Regions from separate parts of the Bacillus sp. FSL K6-0138 genome, predicted to be linked through region 1. Evidence: riboswitches for the same ligand, from Rfam matches in the RefSeq annotation. Region 1 holds a riboswitch; the other holds the start of a gene.
What was found. A riboswitch is a leader RNA that binds a small molecule or an ion and turns the genes downstream of it on or off. The one in region 1 is predicted to bind S-adenosylmethionine.

Region 1 (4,212 bases):
AACTGCGCTATTCAGAAGAGCATGAATGGGTCAAAACAGAGGGAGACAAAGTAAGAATCGGTATCACCGATTTCGCGCAATCCGAGCTTGGAGACATCGTCTTCGTCGAGCTGCCTGAAGTAGGAGCCGAAATTAAAGCGGACGAGCCTTTCGGCAGCGTCGAGTCTGTTAAAACCGTTTCTGAATTGTATGCGCCGATCAACGGGAAAGTTGTCGAAGTGAACGGGGAGCTGGAAGACAGCCCGGAATTCGTCAATGAGTCTCCGTATGAGAAAGCATGGATGATTGTCGTTGAACCGGCTGACGCTTCAGAAATCGACAGCCTGATGACAGCAGAACAATACGAAGAGATGACAAAAGAAGACTGATAAAGGATAATACCCTGTCATTTGGATACTCTAAAGCAGGAGGGGGTATCCAAATTGACGCTGGGAAAAGAGAAAATCGATATTACAGAGCATGTTCAAGGCCGTTTTAAAGAGGGCGGCATGCAGCTGTATTATGACAATGAACCGATCGGCCGCATGACCGGCATGGATCAATACGATTTAAAATCCGGATACTCTTTCCAGGATCAGAAATTTTACAAAGTGGCTGATACTGTAAAGAAACCGGACGCAAAATATGTGGATTGTGATGATCATCAAGGCTGGTGCTGACCGGCCTAGGCGGTGAGTATTCACTGCCTTTTTTTGGAATGAATCTATTTTTCTATTAAAAGGTGATCCAAATGCCGGAAATTGAAAAAGTCGTAATCGTAGAGGGCAAAACCGATAAGCTTAAAGTGAAGCATGTCAGCGGAGAGCCGCTTGACATCATCTGTACAAACGGTACGATCAGTCTCTCCAGACTCGATGAGTTTGCCGAAACGCTGTATGACAAAGATGTATATATACTGGTCGATGCCGACGAATCCGGAGAAAAGCTGCGCCGGCAGCTGAAAAGGGAATTGCCCGAAGCTTCCCATCTTTACATTGACAAGGTCTACAAGGAAGTTGCTGCAGCTCCGAATCACCACGTCGCAGAGGTTCTTTTCAGGGCGAATATCCAGGTGATACGAAATATTTATGATTAAAAAAGTATTGAGGTGCGGTTCAACTTATGCAGGAACTCCAGGAAAGAGATTTAAAACAGCTTGGCAAAGAAACCTGTCTTTTGTATTTATATACCCCGTTCTGCGGAACATGTCAGCTTGCCGGCAGAATGCTGGAAGTCGTTGATGAAATGCTAGCAGATGTTCCATTCTACAAAAATAATCTCAACTATTCCCCGACGTTTGCCAAAGAAAATGAAATCGAAAGTGTGCCATGCTTCATTCTTTATAAAAACGGCCAAATCGTCAAAAAAGAATACGCTTTTCACTCCGTTTCCTATTTATATGATACGATTAAACAAAATGCTGTTGATTAAGGCGCTTTTTGACATATTTCTCGGGAAATATTCCTCAAAAACTTGTCGAGCAAATCATAAAGGACTCCCGCTGTATACAGAGAATCTGTAAGTATGACCAATTGACAGGAGGTTATACAGTTGGAGAAAATAGGATTGGTAGAAAGAGAGGAACGGGCTCCTTTTTTAAAACCTCTATTATCAACAACAGCTTTGCTGATCACCTTTAAGGGAGAAAAAGAAGCTTTTACGTTAATGATCAATGAACGGGGAGAAATGGAAAAATCTACTCCTGTTGAAAAAGCTCATTTGACTTTTTTTGGAGAGCAAAGCGAAATTATTGACCTTCTTCATGGAGACATCTCACTGCAGAATCTCGTTCAGCGCGGCAAGATCAAAGTAAAGGGATCTTTCAGGGCTTTATTGAAGCTTGAAGCGATATTGTGGCTGACTGACGGATTCTTCAAAAACAGCGACCTTTATCCATAGACATTTGTTGAAAAATTGACACATGATACAACATATGACCGGGACGGCGGGCTGTCGGTATGCCCGTCTTTTTGCTTTTTGCCGGGCAATCGGATAGGACATTCGTCTTACGAAAAATAGTTGACAACTATTTTTCTGCATGATATTCTACTTGAAGAATTCCGATCATAATTATCAAAAATAAATATATGATTCTCTTATCAAGAGAGGTGGAGGGAAGTGCCCTATGAAACCCGGCAACCATCAACAACCGTTGAAATGGTGCCAATTCACGCGAAGCGTCATGCTTTGAAAGATGAGAGAAAGGCCGCGACTTTTAATAGCCTTTCTGCTCATGTGTGCAGAAAGGCTTTTTTCATAAACATGATTGGACCTCGAAGAATAGAGCAAGAAAGCAGGTGATGGCTTTGATAAATCTTCAAAACGTTTCAAAGGTTTATCGGTCAAAACATGGAGATGTCAACGCTGTCCAAGATGTCACCCTCAGAATAGGAAAAGGTGAAATCTTCGGAATTATTGGATATAGCGGAGCCGGAAAAAGCTCCTTGATCCGTCTGTTGAACGGGCTTGAAAAGCCGACTTCAGGCACTGTTGAAGTAGCGGGCAGGGTAATCAGCCAAATCAAAGGGAAAAGCTTGAGGGAAGCGCGGCAGGAAATCAGCATGATCTTCCAGCATTTCAACCTTTTATGGTCGAGGACGGTCCGCGACAATATCGCGTTTCCGCTCGAAATCGCCGGCGTTGGCAAAGAGCAGCGCTTAAAAAGAGTCGCTGAACTAATCAAGCTCGTCGGTCTTGAAGGAAAGGAGAACGCCTATCCTTCCCAGCTGAGCGGAGGACAGAAGCAGCGGGTGGGCATCGCAAGGGCGCTCGCCAACAATCCGAAAGTTCTCCTTTGCGATGAAGCGACATCAGCGCTTGATCCGCAGACGACTGACTCGATCCTGGGCCTTCTGTCTGATATCAACGAAAGGCTGGGGCTGACCATTGTCCTGATCACCCATGAGATGCACGTCATCAGGAAAATCTGTCACAGAGTAGCCGTTATGGAAAACGGCAGGGTTGTGGAAGAAGGCGACGTGCTGAACGTCTTCAGAAAGCCGAAGGAAGACATGACAAAGCGCTTTGTCCAGCAGGTGACAGAACCGGAAGAAACAAAGGAAACGTTGCAGCATTTCCTTGAGGAAACGAAAACCGGTCAGACGATCCAGCTTACATTTGTCGGCGAAGCGGCCGAAACGCCGCTCATCACGCAGATCATCCGGAAATTTGACGTTGAAGTCAACATCCTTCAAGGGAAAATTTCGCAAACACAAGACGGCGCTTACGGATCTTTATTCATTCATGTGGACGGGGATGACAGCGAAGTCAGCCGGGTGGTCGATTTCATTAAGAGCCGCCAGGTAGAAGCAGAGGTGATTACAAATGTTTGAGAAACTGTTTCCTAATGTGAATCTAGATAACCTGTGGAATGCGACATACGAAACGGTTTATATGACGGGCATATCGCTTTTGTTTGCGTTTATCATCGGAATCATTCTCGGATTGCTGCTGTATTTGACATCGAAAGGCAACATTTGGGAAAACAAGGTGATTAATGCTGTGATCTCAGCTATTGTCAACGTTTTCCGGTCGATTCCGTTTATTATATTAATTATTATTTTGCTAAGTTTCACAAAATTTATCATGGGAACGATTTTGGGGCCGAATGCGGCTTTGCCGGCGTTGATTGTCGCATCCGCACCGTTTTATGCCCGCCTTGTTGAAATCGCGCTGCGCGAAGTCGATAAAGGCGTGATCGAAGCTGCGAAATCGATGGGTGCAAAAACGTCGACGATCATTTTCAAGGTTCTCCTGCCGGAATCAATGCCTGCACTCATTTCAGGTATTACGGTTACGGCGATCGCGCTCATCGGCTCAACGGCCATGGCCGGTGCGATCGGCTCCGGAGGGCTCGGAAACCTCGCATATGTCGACGGTTTTCAGATGAATTGCAACGATATTATTGTCATTGCAACGATTTTTATTTTGGCTATCGTATTTATCATCCAGTTAATTGGGGATTTTATAACAAATAAACTAGACAAACGTTAGGGAGGCTATTCAAATGAAAAAGAGTTTATTGATTGCTGCTTTGCTCATCGTTTTTGCCGGTATTTTGTCAGCATGCGGTTCTTCCAGCAGCGAAGGCGATAAAGACAGCAAAGTCATCGTCATCGGAGCGACGCCGACACCGCATGCGGAAATTCTAGAAGAAGCTAAACCGCTTTTGAAGGAAAAAGGCTATGATCTTCAAATCAAGAAGTTCACTGACTACAAACTGATTAACAAGGC
Region 2 (4,212 bases), 2.0 Mb from region 1:
TTCAATGACCCCGTATGTTTCTCCCCCGTATGTGAGGCGGACGGTGTCGCCCGTTTTGAATTCGGCGGCTTTTTGTCCGTCAACGGGAAGGCTGATCGGAAGCGTCCAAACATCGCCGCTCGCAAGCCTCATCGTTTCTACGACAGAAAGGTAGTCTTTTTCCGTAAGGAAGCCTTCGATCGGGCTGTACGCCCCGATCCCGATCAATTCGAGATCGGCAAATGCGATCAGGTCAAGTTCGATTTCAGGTCCGATATGTTTCACATCGTATGCTTCATTGACGCGGTTAACCAATACACCGCCGTGTGGCGCTAAACTCATAACTTTATTTCCCCCTACTTGGTGTTTAAATTCCCCCGCCCTGTTCATGGACGGAGCTGTGTTCCTTTTTCACTGCTCTCATCAGGCTGATCGTTCCGACTGATGCAAGAAGAACGCTCGTGACGACGATGAGAGAATAGTAGTCTCCTTTTAAGAAAAGGCTGACCAGCATATAAGACAGGCTCAAGGAAAGAAATGGCGAAACGATCCACACTTTCAGCATCGTTTTGACCACCTGTTTATGAAAAACATTGCCGCCGTTTTTCGCCATTCCCATCCCTATAATAGAAGATGATGTCACTTGCGTGAGCGGAACCGGAAGGCCGAAAATAGAACTGATAATGACAAGGCCCGATCCTGTCCCCGAAAGAAGGATCCCCTCTCCTTTGGAGAATCTGGTGATCTTTTTGCCGTTTGTTTCAAGGACGCGCCGGCCCAACAAAAGGGCGCCGAGCGCGACAAACACCCCGCCGTACAGCGTACCTTGGCCGACGGTCAAAACATGCGCCGCCACCAGCGGCCCAACAGCGTTTGCGACATTGTTCATTCCCGCCGAGAAAGCTTCCATAAAACCGGCAATGACCAGAACGGCCGTCAAGATCTGAAGTTTTTTTCCTGAGGCCGGTTTGACCATCTTTTTCATGATCTTGGCCATCACGTAAGTAAAACAAAACGCGATAAAAGGGATAATCACCCAAAACGCGACAATCACCGTCAAAGATTTGACATACAATACTTGATACGCGACACCTACACCGACGACAGATCCGACTGTCACTTCACTTGTCGATAAAGGAATTCCGAGAACATTTGCGATAAAGAGCGACAAAGCCGCGGATCCGATGATGATGCAGACGATTTCAAGCGTAATCACCCGTTCGGGAATGATCCCTGAGCTGATCGTTTTGACGACTTCCCCTCCGCCGATGACGGCTCCGAGAAGAATGCCGGCCGCACAGATCAGAAGCGCGTGAAACTGTTTTTTCACAGCTTCCGACCCGTAGGCGATGCCCATAGAGGCCGCTGCACCGCTCGCACCGATATTCATCGCAAAAAACAGGCTAAATATAATGGCGGCAAGTTCCATGACTCATCTCCTTACTCGTGTAATCCGCATTCTGTTTTATTCAATCCATTCCAGCGGCCGGAGCGGAGATCGTCCATCGTAAAGGCCGGCGACGTGCACGGTGCGCAGCCGATGCTCGGATAGCCCTGGTCGTGAAGCGGATTGTACGGCAGATCGTGCTTTGTCACATATCTCCAAATATCCTTCCATGTCCAATGGATGAGCGGGCAGACTTTGATAGACTTGAATTTATCGTCCTTGTTTAAAAAGTTCGTCTTGCTCCGCCCCTCGGACTGCTCGCGGCGCAGCCCCGACAGCCATGCCGGATATGCTGAAAGCGTCTCGCGGAGAGGGATGACCTTTCTCATTTCACAGCAGAGGTTCGGGTTGGTCTCCCAAAGTTTGTCCCCGTATTCCTGAGCCTGCTGTTCGACTGTAAGTTCCGGTTTCTTCATCATAATCTGAAGGCCCGGATATCGTTCTTTGACAGCCTCTATCGTTTCATACGTTTCTTTAAAATGAAGCCCTGTATCAAGAAAAACGATGACGGCGTCTTTTTTCACCTTATAGATTAAATCGATGAGGACGATCCCTTCGATTCCGAAGCTGCACGCGTATACGAGCTGATCGCCGTAATGGCCGTACGCCCATTTGAGGACGGACAGCGCGCCTTTATAAGAATCATCCTCCTGAAACGTGATCGTCGGTTCTTCCCATGTACTGTAAGTAAATATTTTCGGTTCCCCCTTTTTTTGCCAACAAAAAAACGGCTTTCAGCAGAAAAAAACTCTGTGAAAACCGCCTCTAGTTTGTCTAGTCAGCTATTTCAATCTTATTTTTTCATTTTTTTCGATTTGAATGACCTTTCCATCCTGGACAACGATTGTGATGGATCCGTAGCTCATATCCTTCAGCATGTCTTTCATTGTGATGATCGCTTTGTCCAGCTGCTCATCCGTTTTCATTGCCAGCTCCTCCTTTTGCCCCGAAAAATAAAATCTTTCTTCCAAATGTGAAAGAAAGACGAGGAACTTTATATATTCCTTATCTCTCAAAATGAGCGCATTTTGCTGGAAGTAGCACCTTACGAATACACGCAGGTTGCCGGGTTTCATCGGACCAGTCCCTCCACCGCTCTTGATAAGTTTGCTTTTGTATTTTTAAATTTTAGCACAATTCGAATAAAAGTCAACCCGACTTTTTTTATAGGATTAATAAAAAATAAAAATGGTTCGATTTTACTATTTTTTGGAGTATCAAAAAAGCCGTCCCCTTCATAAAGAGACGACTGCTTTCTTCATATTTTCATCCATGCTGTTGATTGCGGATCTGCTTTCCATTCTTTCAGCTTTGCTGCATCTGCTTCGCTGATATAGCCTTCGGCAAGCACTGCTTCTGTCAGCGTGTCGTAGTCGGTCAGGGTATGGTATTCGACGCCCGCTTCATCGAAGGCGATACCCGCTTTCGGAAGCCCGTACGTGAAGATTGCAGCAACGCCAAGCACCTCGCAGCCGGCATCATTTAAAGCGGAGACGGCTTCAAGAACACTGCCGCCCGTCGAGATCAGATCTTCGATAACAACAACTTTTTGCCCTTTTTTGACCGCTCCTTCGATTTGATTTCCTTTTCCGTGCGCTTTCGGCTTGCTTCTGACGTAGCACATCGGCAGGCGGAGCCTGTCAGCGGCAAGCGCCGCGTGAGGAATTCCCGCTGTTGCCGTGCCCGCAATGATTTCTGCTTCCGGATATTTGTCTTTGATCAACCCGGCAAGGCCTGATGCGATGTCATCCCTTACCTCAGGATACGAAAGCGTCAACCTGTTGTCGCAGTAAATCGGCGACTTCATGCCGCTCGCCCATGTAAACGGCTCATTCGGCCGCAGGAAAACCGCCTTGATTGCTAATAGATGCTTTGCAATTTCTGTTTTCATGCTTTGATTCCCTCCCACTCAAGCACTATTTTTCGATAAGCCGAAACCGGATCTTCCGCTTGTGTGATCGAACGGCCGACCACGATCGCGGAAACGCCTTTTTCCCTCGCCATGGCTGGCGTTGCCACTCTGACTTGATCGTTCTTATTGTCATCGGCAAGCCGGATTCCCGGCGTCACCGTCAGAAAGGAAGGAGACGTCTCCAGGCAGATCCGGTCCGCTTCGTGAACCGAACAGACGACGCCGTCAAGCCCGCTCTCTTCTGCGAGCTTGCTGTAGCGAAGAACGGTTTCTTCAAGCGGCGTTTCGATCAAAAGCTCATGCTGCAGCATGTCAGGCGACGTGCTTGTCAGCTGTGTAACAGCGATTAATGACGGCCGTTTCTGCCCTGAGACAGTCCCGGCTTCAAGGCCTTCAAGCGCGGCCTCCATCATCCGTCTTCCCCCTGCTGCGTGCACATTGACAAGACTGACGCCAAAACCAGCCAGCCTTTTCATCGCCTTATATACGGTCGTCGGAATGTCATGGCACTTTAAGTCGAGAAATATCCGGCAGTTTTGCTTCTTAAGCTGCTCAAGGATGTAAGGACCTTCCTGATAAAAGAGCTCCATTCCGACTTTTACAAAAAGAGTTTCTCCGTCAAACCGCTTCAAAAACGCAAGCGTTTCCTGTGCGGATGGAAAATCAAGCGCGATGATGGGCGGCGTATTGTTCATGTTTCCAGCTCCTTCCGATGCATTCATCAATAGATCGATATCCGTATTTTCCTAAAACGCGCGGCAAGTCTTCAATGATTTCCGGACAGGCGAACGGATTGACGAAATTGGCCGTGCCGACCGCGACCGCGCTCGCCCCTGCCAGCAGAAATTCAAGTGCATCTTCCGCCGACTGCACC

Region 2: it holds a riboswitch for S-adenosylmethionine, as region 1 does, so the genes downstream of both, MHB78_RS15355 (YezD family protein) here and metN (methionine ABC transporter ATP-binding protein MetN) in region 1, are expected to answer to the same signal.

Annotation. Positions count from the first base shown of each region.
Region 1 is NZ_CP150286.1:922,671-926,882, forward strand. It holds gene gcvH (glycine cleavage system protein GcvH) at 1-368, shown strand, start outside; gene MHB78_RS05030 (YusG family protein) at 423-659, shown strand; gene MHB78_RS05035 (toprim domain-containing protein) at 731-1,075, shown strand; gene MHB78_RS05040 (thioredoxin family protein) at 1,102-1,410, shown strand; gene MHB78_RS05045 (SCP2 sterol-binding domain-containing protein) at 1,531-1,878, shown strand; SAM riboswitch class I at 2,073-2,180, shown strand; gene metN (methionine ABC transporter ATP-binding protein MetN) at 2,286-3,311, shown strand; gene MHB78_RS05055 (methionine ABC transporter permease) at 3,304-3,972, shown strand; gene metQ (methionine ABC transporter substrate-binding lipoprotein MetQ) at 3,986-4,212, shown strand, end outside.
Region 2 is NZ_CP150286.1:2,880,975-2,885,186, forward strand. It holds gene sat (sulfate adenylyltransferase) at 1-321, opposite strand, end outside; gene MHB78_RS15345 (inorganic phosphate transporter) at 347-1,408, opposite strand; gene MHB78_RS15350 (phosphoadenylyl-sulfate reductase) at 1,420-2,121, opposite strand; gene MHB78_RS15355 (YezD family protein) at 2,209-2,352, opposite strand; SAM riboswitch class I at 2,429-2,534, opposite strand; gene pyrE (orotate phosphoribosyltransferase) at 2,685-3,317, opposite strand; gene pyrF (orotidine-5'-phosphate decarboxylase) at 3,314-4,033, opposite strand; gene MHB78_RS15370 (dihydroorotate dehydrogenase) at 4,002-4,212, opposite strand, start outside.